DNA from 3 places in the Bradyrhizobium sp. BR14999 genome. Region 3 is predicted to be linked to each of the others. Evidence: riboswitches for the same ligand, from Rfam matches in the RefSeq annotation. Region 3 holds a riboswitch; each other region holds the start of a gene.
The links. A riboswitch is a leader RNA that binds a small molecule or an ion and turns the genes downstream of it on or off. The one in region 3 is predicted to bind cobalamin.
Positions count from the first base shown of each region.

Region 1 (9,739 bases), 4.1 Mb from region 3:
TCGAAGCCTTCGGAGTCACAACGGCACGTTTTGTTCATCTTGCGTGACTTTCCGTCTTTAAGAGACCCGCTGTGAGGCAGACGCCATCCTCTTCAAGCATACGATATCGTCTCAATTTTCGTAACGAGGATGGCAAGAACGCTGCGGGCGTCCCTCCAATCTGTAGCTGAATCCCTGTCCCGGTCCTCGCATTCGTCGCGAGGCGCCGGGCCTGGAGAAACGAGCGCCATTTTATCTCGTCCCATCGGACGTGAGGGCGCGAATCGGGAAGCAATGCGCTGCGGCTCGCGTCACCTACCAACCCTAGCAATTGATGCGGATGTCGGACACATGGCAATCGTGGACAACGAAGGTCGGCCTTATATGTTAGGGAAAGCGGGATGCAATATGGATCTGACGACGCCGGCAGGCGTGATGGATCTGCTGTCTCGCCATCCGCAGTTATCAGGCCTACTCCTACTGGGATCCCTCACGCCTCAGCGACGTCTGTAGCAAACTGTCCCGCGCGGTCCTCGAGCGCTCAGCCCTCAAAGAACTCAGCGCTTGGCGCGGGTCAATTGTTTCGGCTCGTCGCGGCTATCGCGCTGCAAAAGAAACTTCAGGAATCCCGCGCACAAAGATGGATTGCTGTCGCACTGTCCCTCGCTGCGAGCCCCGTTGGGGTGGCGGCGCTGGCACAAGATGCCAGCTTGCCTGGCCCGCAAAGCGGCATTTCCAATAAGATGACCCGAGCAGCAATTCAGAAGAAGAGCCGCCCGGCTACGCTCCCCCGAAGCTCTCGGTCTCAACAACCAGTCCATCTCAGTGCTAGCGAGGCCCTGACTCAAACTGCCAATGCATTTGCAGCAAAGCGGGACAGTGCGGGCTTAGTTGCAAAGAACAGAACTCAACAGAAAGTCGAGTCATTTGCAAAGTTCGAGGGCCTCCGCGAAAAAGGTATGTGGCTCAGTATTCCTGGTCCAGCCGATACGATAGATCAGAACTACGGCGGTGTTAGATCTGCGCTGGCAGAAGTCGGGATCGGCTATATTGGCGGGACAGTAAACACCTTTGTGGCCAATCAACTGCCGAATGCCGCGAGGAGCACCATCCGCGATCAGCTATATGCTGGTCAGAACCCCACATTTAATACTCTAAACTTCATGATCGCGACGTACGATCTCAGTCGATTTGGGATTCCCGATGGTCAGATCATCGTAGGAGCGCAGCAGCAGTATTGGACCTGGAAGCCCGGGGGACCAGATAGAGCGGGGATCAATACGATTGCCTACTATCAGACGCTTTTTGGCGGGAAGCTCGAACTCAAAATGGGCTATCTCAGAAACATAAATGAGTTCGTAGGTACCGTGGTCGGAGGGAACGCAGCAGTAAACGTTTTTGGGGCTTCGTCCAATATCCTGTACCAGGCAGGCATGAGCAATAATGCTGCGCCGACGCCGGCTCTCAATCTGAAGTACAATTTCGATGAACGCTTCTACAATAGGACGTCAATACAGCGCTCACTCAGTCCAGACGGTCAATTTGCACACATTACCGAAAATCCGACCGGATTAGACTGGAGCACGGCAAACTCGGGCGTTCTTTTCCTCGACGAAGCTGGCTACAAGAACAAAGCTGCACCAGGCTTGCCCGAAACTTGGTTGCGGGTAGGCGCCGGTTTCAACAATAGCAGCTACACCGACTTGCGCTATCCGGCGCGACCGAGAGCCAACGCGAATAGCATCTATTACGTCGCAGCCGACAGGCAACTCTGGCAGTCCGACCTTCAGGGTTCGGCCGCGCGTGGCATCTATGCAGGATTCTCTGTGATGTACGCGCCGCCGGACTTGAACAGAGTGAGCCAATATTACGAGCTCCGTCTTTATGCCAAGGGCTTATTAGACAGCCGTCCACGCGACCAGATTGCCCTCGTTGCCACCAACACTGCGTGGAGCAACGTTGCAGTGGATGCTGCCATGGGTAAGGGCCATCTTGTTCATCGCGACAGTACGGCGATTTCGGGAACATACACCGCGCATCTCGCGCCCGGGATCTATTCAAGCGTAGGACTGACATACATCAACAACCCGACAAGCATCACATACACACCCAAAACAGGACATGCGTTGAACTTGCTGGTGTCCACGTCGGTATTCTTCTAAGCAAAAAATCGAGATGCGGAGCTTGGAAGCCCGCGTCGTCCCTGATGCTCGGGCGAACATCGCAGCCGGCTCGCGTGAGGCCGCCGCACTAGCGCTGGATCGTAGCTTGCAAACTAGCGGCATTGCTCGAATTGGGTCGAACTTGCCGCCTCGTCGCAATATCGAGGGTCGTAGAAACACTAGAAAGTTATTGTCATGGTCCAAATGCGAACCGAGGAAGATATTCTCGGTAAGAAAGAGCTGCCTGCGGACGCACTGTACGGCATCAATACTGTTCGGGCTTTGGAGAATTTCCCACTAACGGGCCGCACGATCGCTGCGCTGCCTGAGTTTGTCCCCGCATTGGTCATGATAAAAGAAGCCGCGGCGCTCGCCAATCTCGAGATCGGCGCGCTGTCAGCGCAGAAAGCGGAAGCTATCGTTGAGGCGTGCCAAGAGATCCGCACCGGAAAGTACGATGTTCACCTCATTGTCGATGTGCTCGAAGGCTCGGGCGGCACATCGTCGAACATGAACCTCAATGAGGTGATCGCAAATCTGGCCGCACGGCTGGCCGGAAAGCCAGCCGGTGACTACACCTTCGTCCATCCAAATGATCACGTCAATCTCGGTCAATCTACCAACGACGTGATTCCGACAGCCATAAAGCTTGCGGTTTTTCGGGTGTCAGAGGGGACTTCGCTTGCCTTGATGCAACTGGCCGCCGCCTTCTCGGAGAAGAAGATACAGCATTCCCAAACCCTACGGCTTGGTCGGACATGTTTGCAGGATGCCGTTCCGATGTTGTTCGGTCAGACATTCGGGGGATATCAGGCGGTCCTCGAACGTCATGCCAGGTATCTCGAGCAGTTGCGGCGCCAATTATTGGTCGTTCCGCTGGGCGGTACTGCGGTTGGCACCGGATTAAACTCGAGACCGGGCTACAAACGGGCGGTTTTCCAGCATTTGTCAGCTCTAATTGGCCAGGAGATCAAACCAGCGGCCGATCCATTCGACGGGATGCAGAACTTAGATGCGTGTGCCCGGTTATCAGCCGAAGTCCGAAATTCCGCAAACTCCCTCTGGAAGATAGCCAACGATCTCATTGTGCTCTCGTCAGGCCCTGTCGGTGCTGTCGGAGAGATGGCGTTGCCTGCGATCCAGGCTGGATCTTCCATTATGCCCGGCAAGGTGAATCCAGTTGTTCCAATAGCGGTCTGCCAAGCGGCGTTTGCCATCTCCGGAAACGATGCGGCCGTAGCAATGGCCTGCCAACAAGGACTGCTGGAGATCAATTGCTATGGCATGCTCGTCTGCGATCGCCTGATCGATTCTATGATTCTTCTCCAACGTTCAGCGATCATCTTGCGCGAGCGGTGTGTGCGCTCGCTCACAGTAGATGAGGAGCGGTGCCAGCAGAATCTGCTCGCGTCGTCCGGGCTAGCAGCAGCGCTGGTACCCGAGTTCGGCTACGCAAATGTGGCCGCAATCGTGCGGGCAGCGCATGATGAACATCGATCGTTTCTCGAGATCGCCATCGAGCGTGGATTGCTGGGGCAGAACGACGTGCACTCACTTATGCGCCGCGCTGCCGATGTATCGCCGGCCGAGTGAATCAGATCCGCCAAAGCGACAGGACACGAAGTCTGAGAGCGGGGATCGTTGGAGGACGTTCTTCTGCAAAGCTTTCGCTTTTGCAATGCGCGCATCAAGCGCTGAACGACCTCGCAAACCGTTGCGAGGTCTTCGCCGGCGATCGCCATGCCGCAGGTCATTCCCAGTTCAATGCGCCTCCGTTCTGATATTCGATGACGCGGGTTTCGAAGAAGTTCTTCTCTTTCTTCAGGTCCATCGTCTCCGACATCCAGGGGAACGGGTTCTCGACTTCGGCGAATACAGGCGAAAGTCCGAGCTGCGCGCAGCGCCGGTTCGCGATGAAGTGCATGTACTGCTCACAGAGAGCCGAATTCAGGCCAAGGAACCCACGCGGCATCGTATCGCGCCCGTAAGCGGCTTCGAGCTCAGTTGCGTCACGAAGCATGCCGCGGACCTCATCCTGTAATGCGGGTGTCCATAGGTGCGGATTCTCGATCTTGATCTGGTTGATGACATCTATACCGAAATTCAGGTGAATGCTCTCGTCGCGCAGGATGTACTGATACTGTTCGGCGATGCCGACCATCTTGTTGCGGCGGCCAAGCGACAGAATCTGAGCAAATCCGGTGTAGAACCACATGCCTTCGAACACGACGTAGAAGGCAACGAGATCGCGCAGGAAGGCGCGGCCATTGTCCGGCGTCCCGGTCTCGAACGACGGGTCGCCGAGGTGCTGCGTGTGCTTGAGCGCCCAAGCCGCCTTGTCGGTGATCGAGGGTATCTCGCGGTACATGTTGAACAGCTCACCCTCGTCCAGGCCAAGGCTATCGACGATGTACTGGAAGGTGTGGGTGTGGACCGCCTCCTCGAACGCCTGCCGCAAGAGGTACTGCCGACACTCGGGGTTGGTGAGGTGACGGTAGATTGCCAGCACGATGTTGTTGGCGACGAGCGATTCCGAAGCGGCGAAGAAGCCGAGATTGCGCTTTATCATGCGCCGCTCATCCTCCGTCAGCCCGTTGCGCGACTTCCACAAAGCGATATCAGACTGCATCGAGACTTCGGTCGGCATCCAGTGATTGTTGCAAGCAGAGAGATATTTCTCCCAGGCCCATTTGTACTTCAGCGGCAGGAGCTGGTTGACGTCTGCGCGGCAGTTGATCATCCGCTTCTCATCGACCGACACGCGGCCGCCAGCACGGTCAATCTCGCCGAGGCCGGTCGGATTGGCCGGCTCGTGCTTGAGCCGATTCTGTGGAGGCCGCGTGGTGGTGAGGCTTGAGACGGCGGGAGCCGCCGCAGCGATCGTTTCGGTATTGGACCAATCGAGCATCGTCATCTCCTTACTGGCAGGTTTCGCATTCGGGATCGGTGATCCGGCAGGCTTTCATGCCGTCGAAGTCCGGCTCGGGGACCACGATCGGCGCGTACGAGATCGCGGCCGAGGCGGACACGGCATTGAGCTTGCCGTCAGTGCCCTTCAGGGTCGATTTTTCGACGTGGGTGGCACTGTGAGATCGCAGATAGTAGGTCGTCTTCAATCCACGGCGCCAAGCCAAGCGGTAAAGTGCATCGAGTTTCTTGCCAGATGGATTGGCGATGTAGAGGTTGAGCGACTGCGACTGGTCGATCCATTTTTGCCGGCGCGCAGCCGCTTCGATCAGCCAGGAGCTGTCGACCTCGAAGGCTGTCGCATAGAGATGCTTGAGATCGTCGGGCACCCGATCGATCCGGCCGACGCTGCCGTCGAAATATTTCAGGTCGGAGACCATCACCTCATCCCACAGGCCGCGGGCTTTGAGATCGCGGACCAGAAGCTCGTTCACGACCGTGAACTCCCCGGACATGTTCGATTTGACGAAGAGGTTTTGATAGTTTGGCTCGATCGACTGCGACACGCCGCAGATGTTGGAGATCGTCGCCGTCGGCGCGATTGCCATGACGTTGGAATTGCGCATGCCGCCAGCGACGACCTTCTTGCGCAGGCGCTCCCAGTCCAGCGTCGAGGAGCGGTCGACATCGAGTCCACCGCGTGCATCGTTCAGCAGTTGGATAGAGTCGAGCGGCAAAATACCTTTCGACCAGAGTGAGCCCTCGAAGCTCGGGTAGCGTCCGCGCTCGGTCGCGAGATCGGACGACGCCTCGATGGCGTGGAAGGACATTGCCTCCATGCTGATATCCGCGAACGTGACCGCCCTATCCGACGCGATCGGGATGCGCTGGACCTGAAGCGCCTCCTGGAAGCCCATCAGGCCGAGACCGACCGGCCGGTGGCGCATGTTGGAGCGGCGCGCCTCCGGAATGGTGTAGAAATTGATGTCGATGACGTTGTCGAGCATCCGCACGGCGGTCGTCACCGTCCGCTTCAGCTTGGGCTGGTCGATGCCGTCGGGGCCGACATGATTAAGCACATTGACGGAGCCGAGATTGCAAACGGCGACTTCGTCGGCCGAAGTGTTCAGCGTGATCTCGGTACAGAGATTCGAGGAATGGATCACGCCCATGTGGCGCTGTGGCGAGCGGAGGTTGCAAGGATCTTTGAAAGCAATCCAGGGATGGCCGGTCTCGAATAGCATGGTCAGCATGCGACGCCAGAGGTCGCTGGCCCGTACCGTCTTGAAGAGCCGCATGCCACCGGCCTTGGCTTTGGCTTCATAGGCTTCGTACGCCGTCCTGAATGCCTCGCCGTAGAGATCATGCAGGTCTGGCGTCTCGTCCGGCGAGAATAGCGTCCACTCGCCGTCGGCATCGACGCGCTGCATGAATAGGTCCGGCACCCAGTTGGCAGTGTTCATGTCGTGGGTGCGGCGGCGGTCGTCGCCGGTGTTCTTGCGAAGGTCGAGGAATTCCTCGATGTCGACGTGCCAGGTCTCAAGGTAAGCGCAGACGGCGCCCTTGCGCTTTCCACCCTGGTTGACGGCGATCGCGGTGTCGTTGGCGACTTTGAGGAACGGGATGATACCCTGGCTCTCGCCATTGGTGCCCTTGATGTGAGCGCCTAACCCGCGAACTGGCGTCCAGTCATTGCCGAGGCCACCCGAATATTTGGCGAGCAGCGCATTGTCCTTGATCGACTTGAAAATGCCGTCGAGGTCATCGCAGACCGTGGTGAGGAAGCAGGACGACAACTGCGGACGCAGCGTGCCGGAGTTGAACAGCGTGGGTGTCGAGGCCATGAAGTCGAACGAAGACAAGAGATCGTAGAACTCGATCGCCTTTGCCTCGCGATCGATCTCGCGCAGCGCCAGCCCCATCGCAACCCGCATGAAGAAGGCCTGCGGCAGCTCGATCCGTTTGCCGTGCTGATGCAGGAAATAGCGGTCGTAAAGCGTCTGAAGGCCGAGAAACTGGAAGTTCAGGTCCCGTTCCGGCTTCAGCGCTGCGGCGATGCTCTGGAGATCGAAGCGGGCGAGTTCTGGATCGAGCAGCTCGGCGGCGATCCCGACCTTCACATAGGCCGGAAAGTATTCAGCATAGCGTGTCGCCATGTCGGCCTGCGAGGCCGACGTCGCAACGCCATAGACGTGCGAGAGCACCTCGCCGCGGAGCTTGTCAAGCAGCAAGCGCGCGCTGACGTAAGCATAATTTGGCTCGTGCTCGACTAGCGTGCGCGCTGCCATGATCGAAGCCAGCGCCAGCTCGTCCTGGCTGATACCGTCGTACAGATTGCGGGCGGTCTCGGCCAGCACGGGCTCGACAGAGACTCCATCGAGGCCGGCGCAGGCTTCGCCAATGATAAGCGCAAGGCGGTTGGTATCCAGCCCGACACGTGAACCATCCGCCAACGTGACGTGAAGGGCCGGAGCGCCGGCGGGCGTCGGCTGCGCGGCTGCGTCCTCGGCGCGCTGACGCGCGCGCTCTTCGCGATACAACACATAGGCGCGCGCAACCTTGTGGTTCTCACTACGCATCAAGGCGAGTTCGACCTGATCCTGCACATCCTCGATGTGGAAGGTGCGTCCTTCGCCCGCGCGCCGCATCAGCGCTGCGACGACCTCGGCGGTCAATTGCTCGACGCTCTCATGCACGCGACGCGAGGCGGCCGCCGTGGTGCCTTCGACGGCCAGAAAGGCCTTGGTCATGGCCACCGCAATCTTGGCGGAGTCAAACGTGGTCACCTTGCCGTTACGGCGGATGATCTGCATGGTCGGCTCGCTTGGCGCGAGCGATTGAGGACGCGACTGGATAATGGGAGCGGACGCATTGTCCGCGTCGTGCAGGTTCAGTGACATCAATAGGCCCCGTGATGCGTGTTGTGTTTGAACGGGGCTGTAGGGAGGGCGCTGCAGAAACGCCGGCAGTGGAGTTGCCGGACGGTGCATGCAAGCGACCGCCGGGACACCCCGCCCGTGGACGTTCTGACCGTCACGGCAGGTTTCCTGGCTTGCAGGTCGTTGCACTTCCTGTCTTCCCGGCGCAGTCGCACCAGTGACGTCGTTCGGAAGTAGCTCGCTGCTGACAGTTGCGGGGGCAGCGCCGGAATTCCGCGCACAAGGCGCAGCTCACCGGCTTCCCTCTTAGCCACTAAATCTTGCGATTCAGTAGAACCGTGACGCCTATATCTAGTGATGTCCGGGACGCGCTGTCAACACCTGATGAAGGTGCCGGCGCGGACTTGCTCGTGGAATGCTGAAATCTCACGGGCGCCTGCTTCTGACCTCCTGATCCGATGGGCGTTCTCATTCGATACCGAGAGAGCGGCCAGGCTTGCGCAGCCGCGTTGCAACTCGGCCACGAATTGGCTCTCTCCTCTCCAAGCTTACAGCGAAGTTTGGGAGGACTCCGTAGGGTCGGGATAACCACGAACCGCCAAAGCCTGGCTAATTAGTACCAATGTCGCGTTCCAGACAATGTGTTGCGACTTCGACGAGAGATCACTGCTGCTTCACAAGCCTGTCGTGTTTTTCAGGTGATGACCGGTGAGATGGGTCGAGTCACTTCGTTTATGCACTGGTACGACGCTTGCTTGAGATTGTCAGACGATGTGTTCACGTAGCCTAGGCCGAACTTATTCTCCCTCCGACGCTGGGCTCCTCAACAAGAAGATTAGCATGTCGGACGTTGCCGGCGCGTTTCCTTCGCCTTTAACCCGCACCCCATCTGCGCTTGCTAATTCCCGTGTCGTCGTGACTGTGCGGGCATGATGGCATCGATCTCTCATCGTCCACGTCGAGATGCGAACCGCAGAAGGCAAAACCGCGATTCAATGGCGGATCTTTTCCATGCGCCGATCCATCCCTGCTTAAGGTCGAATCATGAAACCTATTCTTGTCTTTGACTGGAACGGCACGCTGCTCGACGATGCGCACATGCTACTGCAGACGACAAATGCAATACTGGATCGCTTCGGCCGCACAACTATCGATATGGATACGTTTCGGAACCATTGCGACGTCCCACTTTCTATCCTGTATCGCAGTCTGGGAATGTCGGAATCGGAAATTGCCGACGTAGATCGAGATGCGGGTGCAATGTTTCACGACACCTACGAACAGTTTGCGAGCAAAGCTGACCTGCGCGAGGGCGCTCGTAGAATTCTGGAAATGGCGCGCGAGCGAGACGCTTCGTCCATCATCGTAAGCAACCATGTCGTCGAGCCTCTCCAATCGCAATTGCGAAGGCTTGGAATCAATGACTACATTAACGAGGTGATCGCTTTTGAAAGCCGCGCGGCGCAGTTCAAGTCAACGAGCAAAGGTGAGCGGCTTCGTCGCTATATGCAAGAGAACGACCTGAAGCCACAGGCGACCTTCATCATCGGCGATATGCCAGTCGAAACGAATATTGCTCGCGACCTCGGGCTCATAAGCGTATCCATTACCGGCGGATTTGTCTCCGATTCGCGATTGCAGGCAGCAAAACCGGACTACATCATTCGCAGTCACCACGAGCTGTTGCCGATCTTGCAGGGGCACGGCTTTTTCCGGGATGCATAAACGATATAAGAACGAAGATGCGACGTCCTGCTGCAGCGATCACGCATGTGCCTCAGCTAGGCTGAGAATACCTCGACCGGCGGCCAT
Region 1 covers NZ_CM148536.1:2,556,051-2,565,789, forward strand. Annotated here, with positions in the region: gene ACR9YP_RS11790 (carbohydrate porin) at 558-2,141, shown strand; gene ACR9YP_RS11795 (aspartate ammonia-lyase) at 2,337-3,734, shown strand; gene ACR9YP_RS11800 (ribonucleotide-diphosphate reductase subunit beta) at 3,892-5,049, opposite strand; gene ACR9YP_RS11805 (ribonucleoside-diphosphate reductase subunit alpha) at 5,060-7,948, opposite strand; cobalamin riboswitch at 8,069-8,283, opposite strand; gene ACR9YP_RS11810 (HAD family hydrolase) at 8,972-9,652, shown strand.
Region 1: another riboswitch for cobalamin. It lies ahead of ACR9YP_RS11805 (ribonucleoside-diphosphate reductase subunit alpha); the one in region 3 lies ahead of ACR9YP_RS31330 (TonB-dependent receptor).

Region 2 (9,739 bases), 1.5 Mb from region 3:
GGTCGTGGGCGTCACACCCAATGTGTGCTGAAGATAGCCCGCAACCGTCTGCTGCCTGAGGTCGTAATTGTGCCAGGCGGCGAGACCCTGGCCGGCGCCGCGGCTCTGCTGAAAGCTCGCATCGTAATAGTCGATGCCGGTCAAGAGCTGCGACGGCATTCCGAGCAGAAGGCTCTTCACGCTGAGCCGCGGCGTGATCGACCATGTCGTCAGATTGGCGTCGACATAGGTCGAGGTGAAGAAAGCGGGCACCGGCGTCGGACTGGAGAAGAATGCACTCTGCTGCCTCTTGTCGCGCATCCCGCCGTCGACGATGAGATCGACGCCGTTCACCAGGGTTTTTGTGAAGCCCGCTGTCGCGCCAAAACCTTGCTGGTTGGCATAGTTGAAGGGCGTGCTGGTCGCTCGCCGGTTGGTCGCGAGCTCATCGAGGCCGATCGAGGGATCGACGGTGCGGCCGCCCGGCAGTCGCAGCTCCTGATTGTCGCCGGTCACGGTCAGGAAAGCAGTCAACCCCGGCGTCGTGTAGTTCAGATTGCCGACACCGTTCTCCTGGGAATAGCGATTGTTGTCGCGATAGCCATCGGTCTTGACGGTATTGCCGTAAAACGAGGTCGACCACGGACCGGAATTGAGCGATGTCGAGACGTTGCCGAGCCTGGTGTTGAACGAGCCGAAGCCGGCCTCGATGCGCGCGGCCATGGGCGGTCTGCCGACGCCGTTCTTGGTGATGATGTTGATGACGCCGCCGACCGCATTGTCCCCATAGAGCACCGCACCGGAATTGCCGCGCGTGATCTCGATACGCTCGATGGAATTGAGCGGGATGGTGGCAAGGTCCACCTGCGCCATGTCGATGTCGTTCAGCCGTCGTCCGTTGACCAGCACCAGCGTGTTGGCGGTTGCGAACGCGCCGAAGCCGCGCAGGTCGACACTGGTCTTGGCGCCGATCGGACCGCCATAGAACGTCGTGATCTGGGCGCCCGGTGCTTGCGTCGAGATGATCTCGGCAAGCGTCTGCGACGGCGCATGGGCGATGTCGGCGGCCGTGATGACGCTCGTGGCGGCGCCGACGATGCCTCCATTGTTGCTGGCCGCCTCGCCGCCAGAGCCGGACGAGCCGGTCCCTGTCGGCGCGCCGTTCGGCATCGCCCGGCGCCTCCCCGTGTCGCCATCGCTGGTCGCCCTGGCACGTGTGCGGTGCTGATCGTCGAGCCTGGTCACTTCGACCGGTGGCAACTGCTCGGCGGCAGTCTGGGCGCGGGCGCCCCTCATATTGAGGACAAGAACGGGAATGATGAAGCTGGACGCCAGCCAGGCCGTGCGACGGCACCGGACGGCGGCGGAAACGGAAGACATGCGAATAAAACCTCGGCAGGACGTCAGTGGCACGTCACAGCGAACGAGGTTTCACGACGGAGCGATCAGTCGTTCCGGTGAAGCTAATGTCTGTACTCCCCGACCGACATCTTCGCGTGTGACCACGGCTGACGGCAGGTCTCCTGGCTCGCGGGTCGTGACCTCTCCGTCGCCTTCCCAGGACCGAGATTCCCAGTGGCATAGGACGAGAGATTCGCCGCTTACAGTTGCGGGGGCAGCCATGGCATTGAGAAGATCCCGGCGTTGGGAAAATCTCGCACCACGTTCCCTTTTGATCTCCGTGACGAGAACCGTCGCGGATCTTTTACGAGTCGTGCGGCCCGGGAGTCAATCGGCTGGTTGCATCTGGCAGCGACCACTCGCCGCTGCCGGTCCGTCCCGCAAGCAGAGGCCCGGCGCTACGTCCGCCCTCGTGGGCGCTGGGCCTGCGCCCAAGCGACGGCGACGTCGCGTGGCGGAACATCGATGCGCTTGATCGGCGTCAGTTCGCCGGAGGCAGAGACAATCGCGGTCTCCTCGCGGCGGCAACGCCGACACACGAAACGGACCTCACGCGGGAATGCCGACCAGCTTGAACGTTTGACGTTCGCAGCCATCGGCCAAGCGTCGCAATGCGACACCAGGAACCGGCCGGGATCGAGCATACCCATTCAATCGGACTCCACGTCCTGCCCGCTTCCTTCAATGATTAATCCAAGTGAATCGTTCCGGTGCCAGGGCACCGCCGACGGCCTCCTGTCTTTTGGCGCGTCAGCGAACTTGGTTGCGTCGCTCCCGACCTTCGCACGCATCAAGAACTCAGCGAGCCCCCTTGAGGGTGCAGGAGGTCGTGCAGGTGACCGTGGTGCCGTGATCGCATGACTTGCAGGCGCTGACGCACTGATTCATGTCGCGAGGATTGTAGCTGTAGTTTCGCATCGGGCAGGTCGACGTCGAGCCGGTGATGTCCTGCTCCTGATCGCAGGCCGCCGTCATGAGCGCGAATATGATCACTGCAACGAGACGCATGGGATTGCCCGTCAAACATGGCGAGTGACACTCGCGAGGCGCGCTGCATCGCAACGAGCCCCGGCCTTCCCACCGCGAGCCATCGCCAATCAGCGACGCCCGCATGCGTCTGAGAATGCGCGCCAAATGTTAAGAACGGATTGCAGTCGGCCTCAAGCAGCAGCGCTGGTCGCGATCGCCTGCCGCATATCCACTGCCAGCTGGCGGTACTGCTCGGCGAGCTTCAGATAGAACTCGCGCTTGGTGCTGTCGGTGGCGAGCTTGGCGATCAGCTCGCACTCGGCGGAGAGCGTCTCGAACCGTTCGAGCCTGTCCTCAAGGTGTGTCATCGGCGTGTCCCCATCTGACGCCTCAGGGACGTCAAGCCTAAGCCCGGGAAATAGGTCACGGCGAACATCGTTATGGAGTAGAATCGTTTTTTCCGTTCGGCGACGCCGGACGGCAGGCAATGCTATTTCTGCTCCAACCGCCAGGCGCCGTCCCAACCGCCGTCCGGCGGGTTGGCCTCGAATTGCGCGATGCGGCCGAGCAGCGTGCGTGAGGGACCGTCGCCGGGGACCGCTTCGAGCGCGGCGTTGAAGGCGGCGCGGGCGTCGTCGAAGTGCCCGGCGCGATAGGCGTCGAGACCTTCGGCATAGAGCGTGCGCAGGCGCGCTTGCGCATCGGTGAGTGCGCCGGCCCTGCCCATCACCTCGAAAACAGCTTGCGGTGCGCGCTGCCCCGCGACCGCGACGCGATCAATCTCACGCAGTTCGAGCTGTGAGCCGATCGCATCCGCCGTTGCCTGCGAGACCAGGATGCGGGTGCCGTAGGCCTTGTTGGCGGCCTCCAGCCGCGAGGCGAGGTTCACGGCGTCACCCATCACGGTAAAGCTCATCATCAGCTCGGAGCCGATGCTGCCGGTCAGGACCTCGCCGGTGGCGATGCCGATGCGCAGATCGCACGGCGCCGGCATGGCGCGGATGCCGAGCAGATCCGGCAGCTGCTTCTGGAGCGCGGGCACCTGATCGGCCATCTCGATGGCGGCAAGGCCGGCGAGCATCGCCTGCTCGCCCTCCTCGATGAAGGGCGGGCCCCAATAGCACATGATTGCATCGCCGATATATTTGTCGATGATGCCGCGATTGCTGCGGATGGGGCCGGACATCACCGTGAAATAGTGGTTCATCACCTTGACGAGGCCGCGCGGGGTCACGCCCTCGCTCATCGAGGTGAAGCCACTCATGTCGCAGAACATGATGGTCATGACCCGGCGCTGGCCGTCGATGGCGACCTCCGGCCGGTCAATCAGGCCCTGCACCACCTTCGGGTCGATGTAGCGGCCGAAGGTCTCACGGATGCGCTCGTTGTGCCGGAGCTGCTCGATCATGCGGTTGAAGGCCGCGGCAAGCTCGCCGATCTCATCCTGGGTGGAGACGGTAATGGGCTTGTCGAACCGGCCCGCCTCGACCTCGCGGGTGCCGGCGAGCAGCAGCCGCACCGGGCGCGTGATGCCGCTACTCACCAGGAGCGCAAAGGCAAATCCAACGATCGCTGCGAGCAAGGTCACGATGCCCGATACGATGATCGCCTGGTGCTGGTGGCTGATCACCTGCGACGTGCTGAAGAAAACCTGCGTCAGCATGTCGGCGCGGATCGCATCGATCTTCTGATTGAACTGGTCGCGCAGCACGTCGATGTGCTCCAGCGTGCCGCGGGCCTCCGCCATCTGTCTGGCATCGACCTGCTTGGCCAGCTTTGCGTGGTCCTCGGTCAGATCGCGGCGCAGCTCAGTGACGGCGGTCTCGATGCGGAGCTCGATCCGCGCCAGGGCAGCATTGTCGGACGGTGTCCTGGGATCGTTGATGATGGCGTTGATGAGCGTGCGTGCGCTCTCGGCCTCCTCCTCGATCCTGCGGTCGGTCTGCTCGAACTCGCGCACGCGCGCCGCATAGGCCTCCTCGTCCGACGGCGACTGCATCTTGGTCATGACCATGCGCCGCAGCGCCAGCGCACGCTCCAGCGAGCGGATGTTGGCGCGCGCCAGATGGCCGTAGGCCGGGATGTAGCGGTTGGTCAGCTCGTCCAGGAGGACGCCGACCTTGCTCGACATCACCATCGACAGGATCGAGGTGACCAGCATCAGGACGATCAATCCGAGGGCGATACCGACGATCTTGCGCCGGATCGACTGGTTGAAAATCGGCATAGGTGCAGGGCAAAGGCTGAAAGGATGAAGCGAGGGAACTCAATACACCGGATTTAGCCATGGGAACACGCGCAATCTCGCCTTTCTGACGCCGTGAGCCGTACGCAACCGTCGCGCGAGCCTCAATCGTTAACAAAGGTTAAACACGCTGCCTTTTCCGCTATTTCGGAAGTTCCCGAGTTCCCATCCGTATTTTGCCGCATTGTTGCGAGAGCGTGAGGAATGCGAAACGATGTCATGACATCGTTTGGTGTCGTCTCTTGATTCTCAAGCCGCATGTCGTCGCGGACCTTGGTTTGTAGTGGTTTCGCAGGGGGACCATGGAATGAACCAGTGCCTACGCTCGCTCGCGTGTGTCGTTGCCGTGGCCACAATGGCCCTCCTTCCCACCGAGTTGGCGGCGAAGAGCAGTCATAAATCTTCCGCGCCGAAGAAGACGCATGAGGCGAAAGCCGGCAAGCAGCGCCATGCCTCCGCCGGCAAAGCGCGGCACGGCAAGCACGTCGAGGCCAAGCGCAAGCCGAAGAAAACGGTCGACGAGCCCTCGGACAAGCCGGCACCACCGCCGCTGACCGGCGATCTCGCCGCGCTGAAGGATGCGATCGACCTCGCGCGCAAGGGCAAGACCGAGGATGCGGGCGCCGCGCGCGACCGCATCACTGACCCCGCCGGACAGAGGCTTGCGGACTGGTTCATGCTGCGCCACTCCGAGAGCACGGCGAATTTCAAGCGCTACGCCGCCTTCCTCGCCGCCAATCCGGACTGGCCGAGCAGCGCCCTGCTCCGCCGCCGCGCCGAGGCGCGGCTGTGGCAGGAGAAGAGTGACGCGGCCATTGTGCACACATTCACCATGGACCGGCCGACCAGCGCCAAGGGCAAGTTCGCGCTGGCCCGCGTACTGCTCACTGAAGGCGAGACCGACAGGGCTGCGCGTCTCGTGCGCGAGGCCTGGCGCACGGACGAATTGACCGAGCGGAGCGAAGAGGACTCCTATGCGGCGTTCAGCGACCTTCTATCCGCCGACGATCACCGCGCGCGCATGGACAAGCGCCTCGGCGCCAAGGACTACGCAGGCGCAAGGCGCGCGGCCAAACGTCTCGGCGAGGATGCGCTCGCGATCGTGAAGGCCTGCGCCGCCGTCACCGGCAAGGCGAGCAAGGCCAAGGACTATCTCGAGGACGTCTCGACCGAGGCGCGGCGCGATCTCGGCTATGTGCTGTGCCGCGCTCAGTGGCATCTTCAGAACGACCGCATCGACGACGCAGCCGAGGTGATCCTCGCCGCCCGGCCCGACACGATGGCCGCGCAGGACACCGATGCCTGGTGGCGCGAGCGCCGCCTGCTGGCGCGCAAGCTGCTCGACCAGGGCAAGTTCAAGACCGCCTATGACGTGGTGCGCACGGCCGCGGTGCCGGAGAAGGAAGTCTATCGCGTCGACTACCACTTCATGTGCGGCTGGATCGCGCTGCGCTATCTCGACGATCCCAAGACGGCGATGGTGCACTTCGCCGCGATCGACGCAGGCTCGGCCAATCCGATCGCGCTGTCGCGCGCCCATTACTGGCGCGGCCGCGCCGCCGAGGCGATGGGTGCCACAGCCGACGCACGCATGAGCTATCGGGCGGCAGCGCGCTATCAGACCGCCTATTACGGTCAGCTCGCCCGCGCAAAGCTCGGCCTGGACCGAATCGAACTGCGCGCGCCCTCGCCCGTGCTGGCCGCCGCCGACACGCAGTTGGCGGACGAGCGCGTGCGCGCAGCCAACATGCTCTACGATATCGGCGAGCGCGACGTCGTGTTCTATTATGCCGAGGATTTTGCCAAGGAGAGCTCCGACGCCGCGGCGCTCGAAGCGCTCGCCGCGCTCGCCGGACAGCGCAACGACGCACGCGTGATGCTGGAGGTCGGCAAGTCGGCCCTGGCGCGCGGGCTCGCGCTCGACCACTACGCCTTCCCCACCATCGGCATTCCCGAGCACAAGCAGGTCGCACCCGCGATCGAGACCAGCGTGATCTATTCAGTGGCGCGCACCGAAAGCTCGTTCGACCAGCGCGACAAGTCGCCTGCCAATGCGGTCGGGCTGATGCAGGTGACCCCGGAAGCGGGCCGCGACACCGCCAAACGCTTCGGCCTGACCTATGACTGGGACAGGATGGTGTCCGATCCCGTCTACAACACCCAGATGGGCGCGGCCGAGCTCAGCGCGCTCTTGTCGGAATATCGCGGCAACCAGATCATGACCTTCGCCGGCTACAATGCCGGCCGCGGCCGTGTGCGCGAATGGGTGCAGGCGCGTGGCGATCCCAGAGATCCCAAGGTCGATCCGGTCGACTGGGTGGAGCGCATCCCGCTGTCGGAGACGCGCAACTACGTCCAGCGCGTGATCGAGAACGTCCTTGTCTACCGTGCGCGGTTCGAAGACAGCAGCATCATCGCCGGCAAGAGCGACCAGCGCGTCGTCACTCACGAGGTGAGCGCAACCGCACCCGTGGCGGCCGCAGCACCCGCTCCCTAGTCAACGCCGCCGGGGCTGGACGCGGCGCCTGCGGGGTTACGGTGCTGCGGCTTCCACGCGCGTATAGTCGCGCAGCCAGGTGTCACCTCCTTCCGTCGATCAGATCGCCACCGCCCAAATATGCGCCGGTCAACGCTCTTGCGAAGGTCCAGGCGTGTATCGTGCAGCTCCAGCACGAGACGGCACTCAGGACCGCCAACGTCTCGATCATGTTGCCAGCGGCGAGCTCGACGTTCCCGGCGGCCGTTTCTGTGCGCCCGGGCATCGACCATTGCATGAAGTACGTGACGAGTTCGCCGCGCCGGTAGCAATCGGTGTCACAGTAGCAGCGCTGTGTCCGCACATGCCTGACATAGCCGATCCCGATTGACCGCGAGCATGCGCTGCACGTGGCGGTGCGCAACGGGGGCTCGTGATTGACCACCACGAATTTCATGAAGCCGCCCTCACGCGATCTTTCGCGAGCGCCTCGCAGAACAATGCGTAACACTGATAGTCGCAGTAAGGCAGACGGGTCGTGATCTCGCGGAGATAGCTGCCGCCGATCGGCTCGCAGCACTGCATGCACCAGGTCTTCCGGAACGGGGTCCGGCCGTTCACGAGGACGAACGCGAATCTCATGTGGCACCTCCCAAAGCGAAGCAGTAAACGCTGTCCATCGGAGACAGTGCGGGCGGTGGAGCGCAAAGATGGTTTCGGCCGTCCGGATTATCCCTGTTTCGCTCCACTTTTTGCGGTGGGATCAGAATGAATCTCCCGTCCTCCCTGCGCCGTGCATAGAGCCGACCGTCGATGTACTTGATGTCGGTCGGATAGCAGTCCGCGTTGCTGCAGCAACTGAGGCTCGGATTATCCGGCATGTGCCAGGTCGAATAGAATTTTTCGTGCAGCGCCTGGTCCTGGGGTGGGTGCTGGCGATGAACGGTGCCGTGTCCCGTCTCCTGCGCCTGGGCCGTCGCAGCGGCGCCGAGGAGAACCATCGCGCACAAGAGCTTGCATGAACGGATCAACGCACGGGCTCCCGGATTAGATATCAGCTCTCCAATTCAGCCCTCACGCGACCTGCGCCCGAAACAGCCACCGGCGGTCGCGTTCGCGGCGTGTGCGGAAGCGATCAACGCATTTCTTGGAGCAGAGCGCAGTGCGCCAGGAATAGTAGCGGATCAGACCAAACTTGCCGCCACACACCGCACAGCCCTTGATCGAAGAGCAACGTTCGGACTCGGATAGGCGACGCTCAGGAAGTTGCGACGTATCGCACATTGTTCTCTCCCTCTTTCGGCTGCTTGCGCTCTTGCCTATTGGTTTCCTTCGAATTCACTCGGGTCGTGAGTTGCGGAGATCGCGGCTGCGTGTCGAGAAATGCCGCTGCCTCGTCGCTGGTCGCCTGCCTGTGTCGGTGAAAGCGCCCGGGGCTATATGCTTCAGACCCGGTTCTCGTGCGAACACTGCGATTGGCTGGTCGACACTCCCGATTGGCCGTGAGACTAGTCCCCCCAGAACAAGACGCTCAATTGTACGGAGGTAATTGGCCGACATGACTAGGAATGGAGGAGCTATACTTAGGTTTGTCCCGTAGTCGCCCGGGACTCTCGCGATGGCCCATGCTCAACGAGACAGCGAATGACGCACGAGCTGCACGGTGACCGTGAAAAACTTGGCTGGCACGACGTGCTTGATGCGCTGCGGCGAACAGGGCGGCGAGCAGCCAATTCCAAGGCCAATGTCGCAGTCGCCATCCGACTTTGGCCGGAATTGCTCCTCCGGCGGCAACGTGCTCTACTTGCGTTCACGCAGAGAGCGCCGGGAGCGTCTGCGATGAAGCCGGGCCGGGCAGCCACGTTCGGGAAGTCAGCCGCGCAATTCCTCGCCGGCTGTGTCAGGCAAGTTGTCACCCCCAAGCCGCGCACTGAGACCGGTGACGCCGGTCTGCTGGAGGCGGTCAAGCAGTGGCAGCAAGTCTTCGAGCACAACCCGGTCATGTATTTCATGGTCGACCCGAGCGGAACCGTGATCAACGTGAACACGTTCGGCGCGGCGCAACTGGGCTATACGGCCGCGGAGTTGATCGGCCGATCGGTGCTGGATGTCTTTTTCGAGGAAGACCGCGACTTCGTCCGCGCGTGTGTCGCGCTGTGCCTTGAGACCATCGATCAGTCACACACCTGGGAGATTCGGAAGGTTCGCAAGGACGGCTCGGTGCTATGGGTGCGCGAGAACGCCAAGACCATGCTGCGGGCCAATGGCGGGCCAATCGTGCTGGTCGCCTGCGAGAACATCACCGAGCGCAAGGAAGCGGAGAATGCGCTGCGACAGAGCGAAGCTTACCTCGCCCAGGCGCAGGAATTGAGCCACACCGGCAGTTTCGGCTGGAGGGCCGCAACCGGCGAGATCACCTGGTCCAAGGAGACCTATCGCATCTTCGACTGCGACGAGGGGACCAAGCCAGAGATCCCGTTCATGCTCCAGCGGATCCATCCGGAGGACCGGCTCGCAGTGCAGAAGACCACGGGCCGGGCGGCGCGCGAGGGGAAAGATTACGATCACGAATACCGGCTGGTGATGCCCGACGGTTCCATCAAGTACGTCCGAGCCGTCGCCCGGGCGACGCGAGATGCCAGCGGTCACGTGGAGTTCGTTGGATCGGT
Region 2 covers NZ_CM148536.1:5,189,220-5,198,958, reverse strand. Annotated here, with positions in the region: gene ACR9YP_RS24245 (TonB-dependent receptor) at 1-1,275, opposite strand, end outside; cobalamin riboswitch at 1,476-1,690, opposite strand; gene ACR9YP_RS24240 (hypothetical protein) at 1,779-2,030, opposite strand; gene ACR9YP_RS24235 (hypothetical protein) at 2,179-2,388, opposite strand; gene ACR9YP_RS24230 (hypothetical protein) at 2,541-2,717, opposite strand; gene ACR9YP_RS24225 (adenylate/guanylate cyclase domain-containing protein) at 2,840-4,576, opposite strand; gene ACR9YP_RS24220 (lytic transglycosylase domain-containing protein) at 4,902-7,091, shown strand; gene ACR9YP_RS24215 (hypothetical protein) at 7,174-7,527, opposite strand; gene ACR9YP_RS24210 (hypothetical protein) at 7,524-7,712, opposite strand; gene ACR9YP_RS24205 (PAS domain S-box protein) at 8,910-9,739, shown strand, end outside.
Region 2: another riboswitch for cobalamin. It lies ahead of ACR9YP_RS24245 (TonB-dependent receptor); the one in region 3 lies ahead of ACR9YP_RS31330 (TonB-dependent receptor).

Region 3 (9,739 bases):
GGCGTCTCCGAGGTGCACTTTATCCTGGGCTCGACCTTGTTTCTGCTGTTCGGTGCTGCGCCCGCCGCCTTCGGCCTTGCGTTCGGTCTGCTGCTCCAGGGCGTCTTCTTCGTGCCAACCGACCTGCCGCAATACGGCATGAACGTCACCACGCTTCTGGTGCCGCTGTTCGCGATCCAGGCGCTGGCGACGCGGATCATTCCGCGCAACACGGCTTACGTCGATCTGCAATACCGCCAGGCGCTGGCGCTCTCGACCGCCTATCAGTCCGGCATCGTCGCCTGGGTGGCGTTCTGGGCGCTGTATGGCTCCGGCTTCGGCGCGACCAATCTCGCCAACATCGCGACGTTTGCGGCATCCTATGCGCTGGTCATCGTGATCGAGCCGCTCGCCGATCTCGCCGTGCTGGCGCTGGCGAAGTCGCTGCGTGGCGTCACAGCGCCCGGCCTCGTCACGCCGCGCCTGCATAACGCCGCTTAAGAGACGAGCGAAGGGCGGCCGGCGCGGCCGCCCTTCGCACTCGCGATGCTCACGCTCTCCCTGATAGGCATCGGTTGCGGCGATCCCGGGCAGCTCACGCGCGCCGCGATCCAAGCCATCAACGCCGCCGATCTCGTCCTGATCCCGCGCAAGGGGACGGCGAAATCCGATCTTGCGGATCTGCGGCGGACGATCTGCGCGAACGTGCTCACCAGCGCGAGCACCCGCATCGCCGAGTTCGACTTGCCAATGCGTGACGCGGCTGAGGCGGACTACCGCAAGGGCGTGGACGATTGGCACGATGCCGTGGCCGCGATCTGGTCGCAAACGATCGCAAATCATCTCGCCGGCGAGGGCAAGGTTGCGCTGCTGATCTGGGGCGATCCTTCGCTCTATGACTCCTCGCTGCGAATTGCGCGGCGATTGAATCCGTTGCCTGATATCGAGGTCGTGCCCGGCATCACCTCGATTCAGGCGCTGTGCGCAGCGCATGCGCTGCCGCTCAACGACATCGGCGAGCCGTTCCTGGTCACGACGGGGCGGCGCTTGCGCGAAGGCGGCTGGCCGCAAGGCGTCGATACCGTAGCGGTGATGCTCGACGGCGGCACGGCGTTCCAATCGCTCGATCCCGCCGGGCTTCAGATCTGGTGGGGCGCCTATCTCGGCATGCCCGATCAGATCGTCATGTCCGGCGCGCTGGCCGAAGTGGGCTCGCGTATTGTCGCAATGCGGCAAGAGGCGCGCGAGCGGCATGGCTGGATCATGGACAGCTACATTCTCAAGCGCACGCGTTAAGCGAGGCAGCATGCTCCCCGAATGGGTCTACCAAGAGTGCCCCGAGATCTCCGCGCATCATCGCGAGGCAGCCATCGCGCGGCAGACGCAACTGACAAAGCCGACCGGCGCGCTCGGCCGGCTCGAGCAACTGGCGATAGAGCTTGCGGGCCTGCAAGCGACGGAATCTCCTCGTGCCGCGCGCGTGCCGATCATCGTCTTCGCCGGTGATCACGGCATCGTCGCGCAGGGCGTGTCGGCCTATCCGCAAGCCGTGACGATCGCGATGATGGCGAATTTTGCCTCCGGCGGCGCCGCGATCTCGGTGCTGGCGCGTGAGCTTGGCTCCAGCCTGGAGGTGGTCGACACCGGCACGTTGGCGCAGGAGGAGATGGCGGGAATCGTCACCGACAAGCCGCGCTCTGGCACGCGCGACTTCAGCGTGGAAGCTGCGCTTGAACCTGCGGAACTGGCATTCGCGTTTGAGGCCGGTCAGCGCGCGGTTGCGCGCGCAGCAGCCAATCAGCCCGATCTGCTGATTTTCGGCGAGATGGGCATCGGCAATACCACGACCTCGGCGGCGATTGCGGCGAGCCTGCTCGGCATCAGTGCCGAGGAGATCGCCGGCAGCGGCACCGGCGTCGACGCGGCCGGCCGCGCCCACAAGGCGCGGGTGATCGATGCCGCGATTGCGCGCCATGGCATTGCGGGGGCTTCGCCCGAAAACATCCTGTGTGCCGTCGGCGGTCTCGAGATCGCGGCGATCTCAGGCGCGATCATCGCGGCTGCGCAACGCCGCATCCCTGTATTGATCGACGGCTTCATCGTGTCGGTGGCGGCGCTGGCGGCGGTGCGGATCAACCCGTCGTGCCGGCCGTTCCTGCTGCCGTCGCATCAATCGGCAGAGCAGGGGCATCGGCTGGTGCTGCGTGCGCTGAACGTGCAGCCGCTGATCAGCCTCGATCTCCGGCTTGGGGAGGGATCGGGCGCCGCGATCGCGCTGCCGCTGGTGCGGTCGGCCTGCGCGCTCCACAACGGCATGGCGACGTTTGCGCAGGCCAATGTACCGGATCGCCCTAGCTGATCCGGCTCAGGCCAACCGCTGATTGACGGAAACGACGCGCCACCCGGTGGCGAGCCGGTCGATCCGGGTCAGCGACAGCGGATCGATCACGAAGCGCAAGGCGGCTTGCGGTGTCAGATCCAGCGCGATGCAGAGCGCAGCGCGGATCGTGCCGGAATGCACGACGAGCGCTGCGGAGCCCGCGCCGATCCGCGAGAGCCCCAGCCGGACGCGCGCGACCTGATCCTCAAAGCTCTCGCCGCCCGGCGGACGTCCGCGCGCCGGATCGCTCCAGAATTGCGCATAGGCCTCGTCGCCAGCCGCGCCGATGTCGTCATGCCGACGGCCGGTCCATGCGCCAAAATCCTGTTCACTGAATTCAGGCATCAACTTGGGCGCGAGTCCCAGCGCCTGCGCGGTCTCGACCGTGCGCCGCGACGGGCTGGCATAGCTCGCAGCGTCTGGCGGCAAGCACTGCCGCAGTACCTGCAATTGCGCGCGATCGCCGAGATCAGCCGGCGCGTCAGCCGCATGGATCGTCCCCGCGACGCCGTCGACTGGCGCATGCCGTATCAGCCAGAGGAAGGTCTCGCCTTCCATGCTCATCTCCGAGGAAGTTGGTTGCTGTGGCAATAACGCCGCAGCTTGCACATTGACTCTGTCTTGATCGTAATCCTAGATGGCTTCGACGGTTTCCCCGAGAGGGGATGAAAAGGGAATGCGGTGCGGGGAATTTGTCCCCAATGCCGCGGCTGCCCCCGCAACTGTAAGCGGTGAATCCTTCGTCAGAAGCCACTGGGTCCTCGGTCCCGGGAAGGCGACGAAGCGGTCACGACCCGCGAGCCAGGAGACCTGCCGTCAGCCGTGGTCACACGCGAAGATGTCGGTCGGGGAGTACAGACATTCGGCTTCATCGGACGGCTGACAGGCCCAGGGTGAGACCTCGTTCGCTGTGACGTGCCACTGACGTCATACCGAGGTTTCGAACTGTGTCTTCCACCCGCATTGTACGACCGCGCCGCTTCCTGCTTGCCTCCGCAGCTCTTACGTCACTAGCCGCCGCCGATGTATCTGCCGCGCTAGCGCAGCAGGCCGGCGAACCCCTGCCGCCGGTCGAGGTGTCGCCGGCGCAATCCCGCAAGCAGGCCAAGCCGGCGGGCCGGGAGGCGCAGAGCGCTCGCCGTGCAGCTGCACGCAGACCGGCGGCCGCATCTGCAGCGCCCAAGCCCGTCGTGCCGACCGCCGCGGCACCAACGCCGCTCAACAGCAATGCCGTGGCCGAAAGCGCCTCGCGACTCGGCCTCACCGTGCGCGAGACGCCGGCGACCGTCGAGGTGATCTCGGCCGCGACGATGCGCGAGCAGGGCTATCGCACCGTATCGGAGGTGGCGCAGGGCGCAGTCGGTGTCACCTCCGGCGACAATCCGGCTGAACCTTCGGCCTTCTCCATGCGCGGCTTCACCAACAGCCAGATCAACACGCTCTACAACGGCATCAAGATCGGTCCGCAGAACATGACCTCGCGGATCGCGGATACCGCCAATCTCGAGGCGGTGGAATTCCTGAAGGGTCCGGCTTCGCTGATCTCGGGCGAGGGCGCCGCCGGCGGCGCCATCAACTTCGTCACCAAGCAGCCGCATACCGGACCGATCCGGAATGAAGCTGACTTCTCCTGGGATTCCCTGAACTCGTTCCGCGCCCATTACGGCTCCGGCGGCAGCACCAACGTGCAGGGGCTGGACTATCGCTTTGACATCAGCCGTTCCACGCTCAACGGCTTTGCCGACGATACCAATGTCAAGATGTTCGGCACGTCCGGCCAGCTCAACTACCGCATCTCCGACAGCCTCAAGGTCTGGGGCGCGATCGAATATCGGGAGGATCGCTCGAAGGCCTATTGGGGCGCGCCGCTGGTGCCGATCGCCTTCAGCGGCTCGCATGCGACGAGCGGCATCGTCTCCGGCAATTACGTCTCGAACTACAACGGAACCAATCTCGGTGCCGTCACCATCGATGATCGTACCTTCAACACCAATTACAACGTCCTCGACAACCGCAACGTCGCCCAGGAGGTCTGGCTGCGCGGCGGCTTCGAGCTCAAGCTGGCGCCTGACCTGACGCTGAAGAGTCAGGCCTATGGCTATGGTGCAGAACGGACCTGGTTCAACAACGAGATCGAGGCGTTCAATTCCACAACGAACATGGTCGATCGTGAACGCTTCTATGTCGCGCACAGCCAGCGGCTGGTGGGCAACGTCACCGACCTGATCTGGGACGCGAACATCGCAGGCTTCGACAACCGGCTGGTCACGACGCTCTCGTCAAGCTATCTCGACTTCGTCAGGCCGGGCGCGGCAAACTTCCCCGGCGATTCCGTTTCGCTCGTCGATCCCAACCGCGGCTTTTACGGCCCGCTCACGATCCAGCAGCAGACCGCGCGCATCGACAACGAGGCGCTGTCGTTCGAGGACCGGCTGAAGCTGACGCAGACTTTCGCGCTAATCGGTGGCCTGCGCGTCGAGCACATCGGGCTCGACCGCAATTCGACCGACCCCGCCGGGCTTGTGAAAGCCGGCTTCCCGTTCACGAAAGACTGGGCGCCGGTGACGGGGCGCATCGGCTACACTTGGGAGGCCGTGCCCGGCCTGACCTTCTTCAGCCAGTACGCCACCGGCGCAGACATCTCCGCCAACAACATCTTCCTGCTCGGGCCGACCCAGCCGCTCGACCTGACCACCGCGCGCACCTATGAGACCGGCCTCAAGCACCTGTTCTGGGACAACCGGGCGGAGTGGTCGTTTTCCGCCTACGACATCGTGCGCAAGAACGTCTATGCCGCAGCCGGCGGCATGCAGCTCAACATCGCCGGGCGGCAGGAGTCGAAGGGCGTGGAGCTCGCGGCGGCCGTTCGCCCGATCGAGCCCCTGCGTCTCTGGGGCAACATCGCCTATGTCGATGCGCACTATGCCGACTACAATTTTGTCGGTGGCTCGTTCTCCGGCAATACGCCGCCGAACGTGCCGCGCATCGTGGCCAATGCCGGCGCATCCTGGCGCTTCTTCACGCCCTGGCCGGTGGAGCTCGGCATCACCGGCCGTCATGTCGGCGACCGTTACAACACCGATGCCAACGTGGTGACGATGAAGGCCTATACCGTCGCCGACGTCTATGCCTTCGTCGACATCCCCAAGACGGTCTTCAATGCCGTCGACCAGGCTCGCTTGACCTTTCGGGTGCGCAACTTCACCGACAAGCGCTATGCGATCTGGGGCGACCCGTTCTATCCCGACCAGATCCTGCTCGGCGCACCGCGGACCTATGAAATCTCGGCCGCGTTCAAATGGTAGGGCGGTGACCGCATGATTGGCGCGATCGTCCTGTTGCACCGCTGGCTCGGGATCGCGTTCTGCCTGCTGTTCGCGATGTGGTTCGCGAGCGGAATCGTGATGCACTTCGTTCCGTTTCCGTCGCTCACAGAAGCGGAGCGATTTGCCGGACTCGCGCCGGTGAATCGCGGAGAGGTGAAGATTACGGTTGCGGATGCGGTCGCTACGAGCGGGATCGCGGATGCCACGCGCGTTCGGCTGATCCAGCGGAGTGACGGCGCGGTCTACATCGTCTCGGGTCCATCGCGTCAGCGCGCGATCCGTGCGGCCGACGGGAACGACGCGTCGATGAAATCCGCTGACGTCGCACTGGCTATTGCGCAGGCTCATGCGCGCCAGCGCGAGATCGATGCCTCGCATGCGACGATTGTCGGCCGTGCGGATTACGATCAGTGGAGCGTGCCGAACGGCTTCGATCGTCATCGACCGCTGTTTCGCGTTGCCCTCGGCGATGCCGCCGGGACGGAGGTCTATGTCTCGTCGCCGACCGGCGAGATCGTGCTTGATACGACGCGCAGCGAGCGCGGCTGGAATCTTGTCGGCAGCGTGCTGCACTGGATCTATCCGACCATCCTGCGCAGCAATTGGTCCCTGTGGGACCGCGTGGTCTGGACCTTGGTGCTGCTGGCCCTGATCGCGGCTGTGCTGGGCGCCGTGCTCGGGATCGCGCGGATCAGGATTTCCAAGAGGCAAATCTCCACACCTTACCGTGGCTGGCATGCGCTGCATCACCTCATTGGCCTCGCAGCGACGGTCTTCGTGCTGACCTGGATCTTCAGCGGCTGGCTCTCGATGGATCACGGCCGGCTGTTCTCGCGCGGCCAGTTGACGCCGGCAGAGGCCGGCCTGATGAACGCCGCGCCGGATTGGCGGGAGGCCCCATCGCTCGATCGGCAACCGATATCTCCCGCGGCGCGCGAGGCCGAATGGTTCGCCTTCAACGGCAAAGTCTATCGGCGCGATCGGGTCGCCCTCGGCCGTCAGACCTTGAGCAGGAGAGGGGATGCGCCGCGCGATGGACTGGCGGGATTCCTTGATGTGCACGAGATTCAGGCTCTGACGGGGCGCTTTGCAGTCGGCTGCGGCCTACCGTCCGTCCTTCCTGATAGCGACGACTACCCCGCGCCATCCACAACGCCGGGTGCACCGGTCTACCGCTCGCGCTGTGACGGCGACCTCTGGTTCGACATCGATGGCGGCGACGGCGGCGTGCTGCAAAGACTGGATCCGTCGCGGCGCGCCTACCGCTGGCTTTACAGCGCGTTGCACACGCTCGACTTCCCGGTCTTGCTGGCCCACCCGCGGCTGCGTGATGTGGTGATCGTCAGCCTCTGCACGCTCGGGCTGACCTTCTCCATCACCGGCATCGTCATCGGCTGGCGGCGCTTGCGGTCGTCGCTGGCAGCCTGAATTAAGGCGCAACTGCGGCTCGATACGGTCGGGTCGGCAGATCAGCAATGCCTTGCCCTATCGTCATTGACGCCTTTTCGCCGGCCGCCTTTCGGTGTAGCTCTGCGCTCGCTCGAAGCGGCGGCAGCAACCCGTCGAAGACCGAAAATCATGCAGGAGGCAGCAAGGATGTACCCGAAAGTTCAGATGTTCATCGCCGGCGAGTGGACCGACGGCACGTCCGGCAAGTCGGAGGACATCCTCAATCCCGCCACCGGCCAGCCGATCGGCAAGACCCCGCACGCCTCGCGTGCGGACCTCGACCGCGCGCTGGAGGCGGCCAGGGCCGGCTTCGAGGTCTGGCGCAAGACCTCGCCGTTCGACCGCTACAAGCTGATGCGGAAAGCGGCCGACATCATCCGCTCGCGCGCCGCCGAGATCGCGCCGGTGATGACCATGGAGCAGGGCAAGCCGGTGGTCGAAGCCCAGGGCGAGACCATGCTGGCCGGCGACCTCATCGACTGGTTCTCAGAGGAGGCCCGCCGCGCCTATGGCCGTATCGTGCCGCCGCGGATGGGCAACGTCTCCCAGCTCGTGACCAAGGAGCCGGTCGGCCCGGTCGCCGCGTTCACGCCCTGGAATTTCCCGATCAACCAGGCAGTGCGCAAGATCTCGGCCGCGCTCGCCGCCGGCTGCTCGATCATCGTCAAGGGACCGGAAGAGACGCCGGCGAGTTGCATGGAGCTGGTGCGCGCCTATGCTGACGCGGGCATTCCCCCCGGTGTCGTCCAACTGGTGTTCGGCGTGCCGGCGGAAGTGTCGGAATATCTCATTCCGCATCCGATCATCCGCAAGATCAGCTTCACCGGCTCGACTGCGGTCGGCAAGCATCTGGCTGCGCTCGCCGGCCTGCACATGAAGCGCGTCACCATGGAGCTCGGTGGCCATGCGCCGGCGATCGTGTTCGCCGACGCTGATCTCGACAACGCTGCAAAAATCCTGTCGGCCAACAAATTCCGTAATGCCGGCCAGGTCTGCGTCTCGCCGACGCGTTTCCTCGTGCATGAAAGCGTCTACCAGCCCTTCGTCGACAAGTTCGTGGCGGCGGCCAAGAGCCTCAAGGTCGGCAACGGTCTCGACAAGGACACCCGCATGGGGCCGCTGGCGAACCCGCGCCGCGTCGACGCCATGGAGAGCTTGGTCTCCGACGCGGTCCAGCGCGGCGCCAAGGTGCAGGCCGGCGGCAAGCGTATCGGCAATGAAGGCTTCTTCTTCGAGCCGACCGTGCTGACCGACGTGCCGCGCGATGCGCGCATCATGAACGAGGAGCCGTTCGGACCGCTCGCGCCCATCACGTCCTTCCGCAGTTATGACGAGGTGGTGGCGGAAGCGAACCGTCTGCCTTACGGCCTTGCAGCCTATGCCTACACCACTTCGACCAAGACGATGCAGGCGATCGGCTCCGACATCGAGAGCGGCATGGTGTCGATCAACCACCATGGCCTCGCGCTGCCGGAAGTGCCGTTCGGCGGCATCAAGGATTCCGGTTACGGCTCCGAAGGCGGCCTCGAGGCGATCGAGGGTTACCTCAATACGAAGTTCGTCACCCAGGCGAGCGCGTAAGGATAGTGTAAGGGTTAGCCTTGCGACTGTGCGAGGCGCAGTCTGCAAAGGCTAACCCCTGCGATCCCAAGGCAATCGCATTTGAAGGCGACTTCCCTGCGGCGATCCTTCGAGACGCCCGTTTGAGGCGGGCTCCTCAGGATGAGGGCGGAGTGTGCGGCAGCAGATTCAACAGGCGCCGATGCCGCTTAGCCTCATCCTGAGGAGCCCGCCTAACGCGGGCGTCTCGAAGGACGAGGCGCGCGCTCAGGCCGCTCAAAATACCATACGCGATTGCCCTGGCTGCGATCCTTTGCCCGCGCGGACAGCGACAAGGCACATCCGCGCGGCCGGTGGCCGTGATCGCCACCACCGCAAGTCCCTTCGCGGATGCATACAGCGTTGCCTGCATCCTTCTGGCGAGCGCTTAAGGAAACGAAAAGCTACGGCAAAACATGCCGTGGCAGCGATGCGCCGCGCTTGATCGCGGCAGCGTCTGCAAGGAGGCGCGAAGTCCCCCCAAATCGCCGCTGGCGAAGGCGCAGTTAGTGGCATACCATTTGCACGCCAACGGGCAGGTTTCACCTGCCCTTGGCCAATGATGGCCGGCATCACGGCAATAGTGGGAGGACTTCATGGATCGCAGGACCGTATTGAAGGGACTGGCTGGCGCGGGCAGCCTGGCGTTGACGGGTGGCCTCTCGGCCCCTGCGCTGTCGCAAGGCGCGGCGGCGCGCACGTTGCGCTTCGTGCCGCAAGCGAATCTCGCCAATTTCGATCCGATCTGGGGCACTCAATATGTCGTGCGCAATGCTGCCGCGATGGTCTGGGACACGCTCTACGGCATCGATTCCTCGCTCCAGCCCCAGCGGCAGATGGTCGAGTCCGAGGAGACCTCCGACGATGGCAAGATCTGGACATTCCGCTTAAGGCCTGGCCTCAAGTTCCATGACGGCGAGCCGGTGTTGGCTAAGGACGTCGTTGCGAGCCTGTCGCGCTGGGCCGCGCGCGATCCGATGGGGTTGATGATCATTGCGATCCAGCA
Region 3 covers NZ_CM148536.1:6,680,518-6,690,256, reverse strand. Annotated here, with positions in the region: gene ACR9YP_RS31350 (energy-coupling factor ABC transporter permease) at 1-480, shown strand, start outside; gene cobF (precorrin-6A synthase (deacetylating)) at 526-1,275, shown strand; gene cobT (nicotinate-nucleotide--dimethylbenzimidazole phosphoribosyltransferase) at 1,286-2,338, shown strand; gene ACR9YP_RS31335 (histidine phosphatase family protein) at 2,345-2,917, opposite strand; cobalamin riboswitch at 2,990-3,191, shown strand; gene ACR9YP_RS31330 (TonB-dependent receptor) at 3,307-5,664, shown strand; gene ACR9YP_RS31325 (PepSY domain-containing protein) at 5,677-7,113, shown strand; gene ACR9YP_RS31320 (NAD-dependent succinate-semialdehyde dehydrogenase) at 7,282-8,715, shown strand; gene ACR9YP_RS31315 (ABC transporter substrate-binding protein) at 9,330-9,739, shown strand, end outside.